4 regions of the Kocuria sp. ChxB genome follow, and region 2 is predicted to be linked to each of the others. Evidence: riboswitches for the same ligand, from Rfam matches in the RefSeq annotation. Region 2 holds a riboswitch; each other region holds the start of a gene.
What was found. A riboswitch is a leader RNA that binds a small molecule or an ion and turns the genes downstream of it on or off. The one in region 2 is predicted to bind S-adenosylmethionine.
Positions count from the first base shown of each region.

Region 1: linked by a shared signal. The riboswitch ahead of P8S73_RS10860 (bifunctional o-acetylhomoserine/o-acetylserine sulfhydrylase) and the one ahead of P8S73_RS08610 (methylenetetrahydrofolate reductase) in region 2 are both predicted to bind S-adenosylmethionine.
Region 3: linked by a shared signal. The riboswitch ahead of P8S73_RS11260 (MetQ/NlpA family ABC transporter substrate-binding protein) and the one ahead of P8S73_RS08610 (methylenetetrahydrofolate reductase) in region 2 are both predicted to bind S-adenosylmethionine.
Region 4: linked by a shared signal. The riboswitch ahead of P8S73_RS09355 (hypothetical protein) and the one ahead of P8S73_RS08610 (methylenetetrahydrofolate reductase) in region 2 are both predicted to bind S-adenosylmethionine.

Region 1 covers NZ_CP121123.1:2,477,328-2,479,518, forward strand. The annotation lists gene P8S73_RS10855 (VOC family protein) at 1-457, opposite strand, end outside; SAM riboswitch class IV at 563-682, shown strand; gene P8S73_RS10860 (bifunctional o-acetylhomoserine/o-acetylserine sulfhydrylase) at 757-2,191, shown strand, end outside.
Region 2 covers NZ_CP121123.1:1,942,051-1,944,241, reverse strand. The annotation lists gene P8S73_RS08615 (ABC transporter ATP-binding protein) at 1-940, shown strand, start outside; SAM riboswitch class IV at 1,052-1,168, shown strand; gene P8S73_RS08610 (methylenetetrahydrofolate reductase) at 1,212-2,191, shown strand, end outside.
Region 3 covers NZ_CP121123.1:2,550,861-2,553,051, forward strand. The annotation lists gene dxr (1-deoxy-D-xylulose-5-phosphate reductoisomerase) at 1-484, shown strand, start outside; SAM riboswitch class IV at 675-789, shown strand; gene P8S73_RS11260 (MetQ/NlpA family ABC transporter substrate-binding protein) at 881-1,762, shown strand; gene P8S73_RS11265 (methionine ABC transporter ATP-binding protein) at 1,759-2,191, shown strand, end outside.
Region 4 covers NZ_CP121123.1:2,111,134-2,113,324, forward strand. The annotation lists gene P8S73_RS09345 (lipid II:glycine glycyltransferase FemX) at 1-17, opposite strand, end outside; gene P8S73_RS09350 (YrhK family protein) at 236-553, opposite strand; gene P8S73_RS09355 (hypothetical protein) at 719-1,081, opposite strand; SAM riboswitch class IV at 1,093-1,208, opposite strand; gene pgm (phosphoglucomutase (alpha-D-glucose-1,6-bisphosphate-dependent)) at 1,357-2,191, opposite strand, start outside.

The DNA of each region.
Region 1 (2,191 bases), 540 kb from region 2:
GGCGCGCCTGGGAGGGATGCATCTCGTCCGCAGAGTCGAAGTGGATCATGAACGGCAGCTGCGGATCCGCAATCAGGCCCTTGACGCCGATCTGGTGCCAGTCCAGTCGGCGGCCGTCCGGGAAGATGCGCCCGCCCGGCACGGAGGGGCGGCCCAGCTTCTGCTCGAACGGGGCGAGGTCCGGGACCTCCACGACCCACCCGAGCCAGCCGCCGCCGGCCTCCGAACGGGCGCGGACGGCCTGGCCGAACGGCGCCTTGTCCGCGGCGGGGTGCTCCAGCACGGTCACGACCTCCACGTACTGGTGGTCCGTGAGCGGCAGGATCATGTTCTGCGTGCCGAACCGGGGGTGCACGCCGCCCTTCACGGGCTCGATTCCCAGGCGGTCCGCGATCCGCTCGGTGGTGGCCTCCAGCCCGTCCGGCTGCGCTGCGAAGGAAACGTGGTCCAGCTTCATGCAGTCATGGTGGCACCCGTCACACGGGGGTCCAAATCGGCGGGTGCAACACTGCGGACACCGAACTTGACGCGGCAGCCCCCGGGTTCGCACACTTGAGGTCTAGGTCACGAGAGTCAGCGCCAAGCCCCAGCTTGCTGACCGGCAACCCTCCCTACCGCGGCGGGGTGCCCTGGGTGAAGACCTGGCCGGGACGTCGTCCGACGTCCACGGCAAGCGCGGGCCACCGGTCGCCCGTTCGTGCGGGCACCGTGCGGACGGTCGCCTGGCCCCTGATCCTTCCGAGAAGGAGCACGGCCATGAGCACTGCACCCACCCCCGACAACCCCCAGGACTGGGCCTTCGAGACCCGCCAGATCCACGCGGGCCAGAACCCGGACCCCGTGACGGGTTCGCGGGCCCTGCCGATCCACCAGACCTCGTCCTTCGTGTTCCCGGACGCGGACACGGCCGCGGCGCGCTTCGCGCTCGCGGACATGGGCCCCATCTACTCCCGCCTGACCAACCCCACCACCGAGGTGGTGGAGAAGCGCCTCGCGTCCCTGGAGGGCGGCGTCGGAGCGCTGATGGTCTCCTCCGGGCAGGCCGCCGCCACCCTCGCGGTGCTCAACCTGGGCGGGGCGGGCACCCACGTGGTGGCCAGCCCGTCCCTCTACGGCGGCTCGTACAACCTGTTGAAGCACACGCTGCCGCGCCTGGGCGTGGAGACTACCTTCGTGGCGGACCCGGACGACCCCCAGCAGTGGCGGGACGCCGTGCGCCCCACCACCGTGGCGTTCTTCGGGGAGATGATCCCCAACCCTCGCAACGACATCCTGGACGTGCAGACCGTTGCCGGGATCGCCCACGAGGCCGGGGTGCCGCTGATCGTGGACAACACCGTGGCCACCCCGTACCTGGTGCGGCCCATCGAGTGGGGCGCGGACATCGTGCTGCACTCGGGCACCAAGTTCCTGGGTGGTCACGGCACCGCGATCGGCGGGTTCATCGTGGACGCCGGACGCTTCGACTACGGCGCGGACCCGGAGCGGTTCCCCGGCTTCAACCAGCCGGACCCCACGTACAACGGCCTGGTGTACGCGCGGGACCTGGGGGAGGGTGGCGCGTTCGGCGTGAACCTCTCCTACGTGCTCAAGGCCCGCGTGCAGCTGCTGCGTGACCTGGGCACGTCCATCTCCCCGTTCAACGCGTTCCTCATCGAGCAGGGGATCGAGACCCTGTCCCTGCGGGTGGAACGCCACGTGGCCAACGCCCAGCGGGTGGCCAAGTGGCTCGAGTCCCGCCCCGAGGTGCGCTCGGTGTCCTACGCGGGTCTGCCGTCCTCGCCGTGGCACGAGCGGGCGCGGAAGTACGCACCGCGCGGGGCGGGTTCCGTCCTCGGCTTCGTGCTGGAGGGCGGCAAGGAGGCGGGGATCGCGTTCGTGGACGCGCTGAGCCTGCACTCCCACGTGGCGAACATCGGGGACGTGCGGTCCCTGGTGATCCACCCGGCGTCGACGACGCACGCGCAGCTCTCCGAGGACGAGCAGCTCGCGGCGGGCGTGGAGCCAGGCTTCGTTCGGCTCTCGGTGGGCACCGAGGGGATCGAGGACATCCTCGCGGACCTCGAGGCGGGCTTCGCGGCCCTGGCTGCCACGGAGTCGACCTCGCCCACCCGGACGGAGTCGGTCGTGGACCCCGGCGCGGACGGCGGCCCGGCGGCGTCGTCGACGGCGCGTGCGGACGCAGCCGCCG
Region 2 (2,191 bases):
CCGGGCCCGCGACCGGGACGTGGCCATGGTGTTCCAGTCCTACGCCCTGTACCCCAACATGACCGCGCGGCAGAACATGTCCTTCGCGCTGGAGAACGAGAAGCTGGACCGCGCCGAGATCGAGCAGCGGGTGGAGCGCGCCGCCGCCATGCTGGAGCTCGGGCCCCTCATGGACAAGCGTCCCGCGGCCATGTCCGGGGGCCAGCGGCAGCGTGTGGCCATGGGCCGCTCGATCGTGCGCAACCCCAAGGTGTGGTGCATGGACGAGCCGCTGTCCAACCTGGATGCCACGCTGCGCGTGTCCACCCGCGCCCAGATCGCGGACCTCCAGCGGGAGCTGGGGGTCACCACCATCTACGTGACCCACGACCAGGTCGAGGCCATGACCATGGGCGACCGCGTGGCCGTGCTGCGCGACGGACAGCTGCAGCAGGTGGCCGATCCGATCCACCTCTACGAGCACCCCGCGAACGTGTTCGTGGCCCGTTTCATCGGGTCGCCGGCCATGACGATCGTGCACGACGTCCCCGTCCGGGACGGCCACGCGGTCCTCGACGCCGCGAGCGGGCTGCGGGTGCCCGTGCCGGCCGAGTTCTCGGCGCACGTGCGGGACACCGTGACCGTGGGTGTCCGTCCGGAGTCGTGGGAGATCACGGGCGAGGGCGACGCGCCGGGGACCCCCGCGCTGCCCCTTCGGGTCCACCTGGTGGAGAAGCTCGGCTCCGAGGCGTTCATCCACTGCGTGCTGCCGGACACCCCGGAATCCGGGACCGAGGACGCCCGCGCCATGCGGCTGGAGAAGGACCGCGCCACCGTCCGCGCGGACAAGTTTCTGCAGATGGAGGCGGGGTCCACGATCCACGTGCGGCCGAACGCCCGCGAGACGTGCTTCTTCGACCCGGCTTCCGGTGAGAACTTGGAGGTCGTGGTCGGGCGCTGACCACACGTGTGTCCCCGGGGTCCGGCCCCGGGGGCGCACCGGTCCGCACCGGCCCGCACCGGGCGCCTTCCACGGCCCGGGGCCCTCGTGCTACCGTCTCACCCACCAAAGGATCATGAGACCCGGCGAAAAGCTCTGGCTGGCCGGGCGGCAACCCTCCTGCTGTAGTGGGGTGCCCCAGATGACGATCCGGCCGCCGCGCAACCGCGTGGCTGGCAAGTACGGCGCACGGGGTCCACCTCCGGCGTCCTACCGCCGGAGGTTTTCTCATATGCCCGTCACACCGCCGACCGCCCGCGCCGAGGACAGGCCGCAGCTCGTGGCCGCGGCCCGCACCACGGACGAGCCCGCTCCCACGTCAGGCGCCCACCCCGCCGGCTCAGCCGCTCCCGCGAGCCCCACCTCCTCGACGGGCGAGCACGATCCCGCACGTGCCAGCCACCCCAGGGGCGTTCCCACGGCGGCCACCTGCCGCGCGGGCGCACCCGCCGCACCACCGCCCAGCCCGGACTCGTCCGAGCCGTCCTGCGCCGAACCGCCCGCGCGCACGTCCTGGCTGGTGCGCCGCCCCCGGCGCTCCACGCTCGTCTCCTTCGAGGTGTTCCCGCCCCGCCCCACCGCGGACCCGGACACCGTGTGGCGCAGCATCGACGCCATGGCCCAGGCCGGGCCCGACTTCTTCTCCGTCACGCACGGCCACTCGGGTGGTCGTGGTGTGTCCCGCGAGGCGCTGCGCCATCTGCGCCGCACCACCAGGACCCCCGTGATGGCCCACTTCACGTGCGGTGGCACCGACCGCGCGGGGCTGGAGCGTTCGGTGGAGCAGCTGCTGGACGACGGCGTCCGCGACCTCCTCGCGCTGCGCGGGGACCCGCCCCTGGGCGCCGGGCAGTGGCGGACCCCGCCCGGGGGGATCGGCCGGGCCTCGGAGCTGGTGCGGCTCATCCGGGACGTCGAGCGGCGTCGTTTCGGGGACGGGTTCCGCCCCGGGACGCGGCCGCTGTCCGTGTCGGTGGCGTGCTACCCGTCCCCCGCCCGGGGGCGTGACCCCGAGGCGGATCTCGCGTCCCTGTGGGAGAAGCAGGAGGCCGGGGCGGACTACGCGATCACGCAGGTGCTCTACGAGCCCGAGGACTACGCGTCGTTCCTGGAGCGGGCGCGCTCCGAGGGGATCCACATCCCGGTGGTCGCGGGTCTCATGCCCCTGACCAACCCGAAACGGTTGCAGCGGATGACGGAGATCACCGGAGT
Region 3 (2,191 bases), 610 kb from region 2:
GCTCTTCGACGTCCCGCTCGAGCGGATCGACGTGACGGTCCACCCCCAGTCCGTGGTGCACTCCATGGTCCAGTTCACGGACGGCTCCACTCTCGCGCAGGCCTCGCCGCCGGACATGCGGCTGCCGATCGCGCTGGGCATCGCGTGGCCCCACCGGGTCACGGGTGCGGCGGCCGCGTGCGACTGGACCCGCGCCGCCGAGTGGACCTTCGAGCCGCTGGACTCCGAGGCCTTCCCCGCCGTGGAGCTGATCAAGCACGCCGGGGGGCTCGGCGGCACGTGGCCCGCGGTGTTCAACGCCGCGAACGAGCAGGCGGTGCACGCGTTCCACCGCGGGGAGCTCGGATTCCTGCAGATCGTCGAGCTGGTCTCGCGCGTGGTCGACGAGCACGACGGCGTGCGCGAACCCCGCCTGGAGGACGTGCTCGAGGCGGAGACATGGGCCAGGGCGCGCGCGGACGAACGGATAGCGGGAGGTCGCTGAACCCGTCTGCCAGTCCGAACTCCCACTGCGGGCGTCGCCATGCCCGGGGGGCGCTCGAGGGGGGGGAGGAAGCCAGGCGTGGCCCCGGGGTGCACCGTGGCACGCGATGACGCCGTGCGGACGGGGGCGGCCCGGGCGGCGTCGTCCGGCGGTACGGGAACCTGTGAACACCGTGCTACAGTTCTGGGCGGATGACGAGATCCGGCGCGAAGCTCTGGCTGGCCGGACGGCAACCCTCTCCCGTAGCGGGGTGCCCCAGATGACCATCCGGCCGCGGTTCGAACAGATCACGGCAAGTGCGGTTTTCCCCGAATGGCACGTGTCTGATCATTGCCCTCATCCAGGTGGGACTGTTTGCTCCGCGCATCCGTATCCCGACCCTGGAAAGGCATCACCGTGCGAAGCAAGCGCCTGATCCCCGTTGTACTGGCCACCACCCTGGGCCTGACCCTCACCGCGTGCGGCGGCCCCGAGAACACCGATCCCATGGCCGACGGCAAGATCACCATCGGCATCGTGGGCGCCACCCCCGTCCAGGACGCTCTGAAGGACGTGGCGGCGCAGAACGACGTCACCGTGGAGTTCGTGGATTTCAGCGACTACAGCCAGCCGAACCCCGCCCTGAAGAGCGGGGACATCGACATGAACTGGTTCCAGCACATCGCCTACCTGGCGGACTACAACAACAACTCGGGTGACACGATCACCCCCGTGGGCTCCACGTCCATCTTCCCGCTGGGGCTGTACTCCAAGTCCGTGAAGTCCGTGGCCGACTTCAAGGACGGGGACGAGATCGCCGTTCCCAACGACTCCATCAACCTCTCCCGGGCGCTGAGCCTGCTGGAGCAGCAGGACCTGGTGACCTTCACCAAGGACACGATCGCCCCCACCGAGCAGGACGTGGACACCGAGAAGTCCAAGGTGAAGGTCCGTCCCGTCTCCGCGGAGCAGACCGTGCTGTCCATGGACTCCGTGGCCGCCTCCGTGGTGAACAACGACTTCCTGGACCGGGCTAACCTCGAACCGAAGAACGCGCTCGCCCAGGACGATCCCACGGCGGACAGCGCCAAGGTCTACGACAACCTCTTCGCCGCGACCGAGGCGAACGCGGACAACGAGACCCTCAAGAAGGTTGCGGGTTTCTACTACGACGACAAGGTGCAGGAGGCCGAGAAGCAGGAGACCAAGGGCACCGCGGTGCCCACCAGGGTGGACCAGCAAGAGCTCAAGGACCTGCTGTCCCGCTACTCCGAGGACCTCAAGGGGCAGAGCAAGTGAGCCCGGCGCCCGAGGCGCAGACACTGGTCAGCTTCCGGGACGTCAGCAAGGTCTTCGTGACCGGCTCCAAGCGCCGCACGCGCACGGTCACCGCCGTGGACTCCGTGGACCTGGACATTCGGCGCGGGGAGATCTTCGCCGTCATCGGCTACTCGGGTGCCGGCAAGTCCACGCTGGTGCGCCTGATCAACGGCCTGGAACCCATCACGTCCGGCAGCCTGCAGGTGGCCGGCCGCCAGGTGGACGGCCGCAGCGAGACCCAGCTGGCCCCGATCCGCCGGGACATCGGGATGATCTTCCAGCAGTTCAACCTGTTCACGTCCCGCACCGTGGCCGGCAACATCGAGTTCCCGCTCAAGCGCGCCGGGTGGAAGCCGGAGGACCGCAGGGCGCGGGTGGCAGAGCTGCTCGAGTTCGTGGGTCTCACCG
Region 4 (2,191 bases), 170 kb from region 2:
GCGTGGGTGTGCCTCATGCGGGGTGCTCATCCTTGAGTGTCTGCCCCCGCTGCGAGGGTCGTCCTGGGGTCGCGGGGGTCGATCCTCATTAGATAGCCAACCTCACCGACCCGCAACATCACCCGTGCGGCGTGTTCCCATGTGACGGCGGCGTGTCCAGCGGCAGCAGCCCGTGGAACGTGTCTATGCCACGCCCCGCCGGCCGTTCGGATCCCGGGAGGGTCCGCGCGGCGGGTCAGAAGTCGTGCGAGTCCTCCGGTGCTGATTCCGGGGCGATGCGCTGCAGGTGCACCCGCCGGGTGATCCGGATGCTGGGTCGGACCAGCATGAGTGCGCTGCCCAGCACGAACAGCCACGTCCCGGCGTAGACGGTGGCGTCCTGGAAGAAGAGGATCGAACCCACCAGGAAGATCAGGCCGATCAGGATGTCGTTGACGATCGACAGGGTCTCGTACCGGCCACGGATGACCAGCTCGCGGTGCCCCACACGGACCTCGATCGGCTTGGCGGCCCGGGACAGGGAGTCGGAGGTGGCGCTGGCGGAGGGAGTCACTGCTCGGTTCCTTTCACGAAGGCGCAGACCGGGCGGGCCGGCGGGAACGGCCGGTGGGTCACGCCTGCGGCGCGCACCACCGGCCGACCAGCCTACGGGAGGAGCCGGCGGCTCAGCACGCGGCGTGCTCGCCGCCGGTGTCCTCCCCTTCCCATGCCCAGGGCATCACTGCCCGTCGACCACCGCGGGGTGCAGCAGGGCGAGCCTGCCCTGTGAAGTCGGCACGGTGGCGAGTGACGTCCCAGGATCGAACGACGCCGCGGCCCCGCTGTGCTGCAGCGTGTGGAACCGCTCCAGCAGCGCGGGGTCGTGGCACCACCAGGTCCGGGTGCCGCCGTCCGGGAAGGTGGCCTGCACCGTGTTCCCGCGCGGGGCGCCCAGTTCCACCCGGACCCACCGGTCCTGGTTCTCGAGGGCCAGGCGGGACTGGATGTAGTGCGCGTGGTGCCCCGGGTGGTAGCTCCGGCAGGCGGAGTCCCCGTCCATGTGGACGCAGGGGTGTTCGGGAGTGGGAGCGGAGTTGCTCATGATGGTGACCTTTCGCAGACTTCCGCGCGGCAGGTGCCGGGCGGCGGATCTTCCTCCGGGGGCACCGGGTGCGAACAACCGGTTGCCAGCCGACCAGCCGGAGGGCTGATGGTCGGGCTTCTTGATCCGGGAATATTTCAGCACAGCGCTCCGACACGCACAAGCGCGGCCTTCGTCCGGGCACAACGAGGGGCCGCCGAGCAGCACGGGAGAACCCCGTACCGCTCGGCGGCCCCTGGGCAGCAGGTCGGTGCGGGCGGCCCGCACCGCGGCACTCAGCCGATGACCGAGTCCACCAGAGCCTTGGCCTCCTGCTGCACCTGCTTCAGGTGCTCCTCACCCTTGAAGGACTCGGCGTAGATCTTGTAGACGTCCTCCGTGCCGGAGGGCCGGGCCGCGAACCACGCGTTCTCCGTGGTGACCTTGAGCCCGCCGATCGCCGCACCGTTGCCGGGGGCCTCCGTGAGCTTGGCGGTGATGGGCTCACCGGCCAGGGTGTCCGCGGTGACCTGCTCCGCGGAGAGCTTCTTCAGCGCCGCCTTCTGCTCGCGGTTGGCCGGGGCGTCGATGCGCTGGTACACGGGATCCCCGAACTGCTCCGTGAGCTCCCGGTAGCGCTGGGAGGGGGTGGTGCCGGTGGTGGCGGTCATCTCCGCGGCGAGCAGCGCCAGGATGATGCCGTCCTTGTCCGTGGTCCACACGGAGCCGTCCCGGCGCAGGAACGAGGCACCGGCGGACTCCTCCCCGCCGAAGCCGATGGAGCCGTCCAGCAGACCCGGCACGAACCACTTGAAGCCCACGGGCACCTCGTCCAGGCGGCGACCCAGGGACTGCGCCACGCGGTCGATGATCGAGGAGGACACCAGGGTCTTGCCCACCCCGGCGTCACCGCGCCAGCCGTCGCGCGTGCGGTAGAGGTAGTCGATGGCCACCGCGAGGTAGTGGTTGGGGTTCATCAGCCCGGCATCCGGAGTCACGATGCCGTGGCGGTCGCTGTCCGCGTCGTTGCCCGTGGCGATGTCGTACTTGTCCCGGGCCCCGATCAGAGAGGCCATGGCCGAGGGGGAGGAGCAGTCCATGCGGATCTTCTCGTCCCAGTCCAGGGTCATG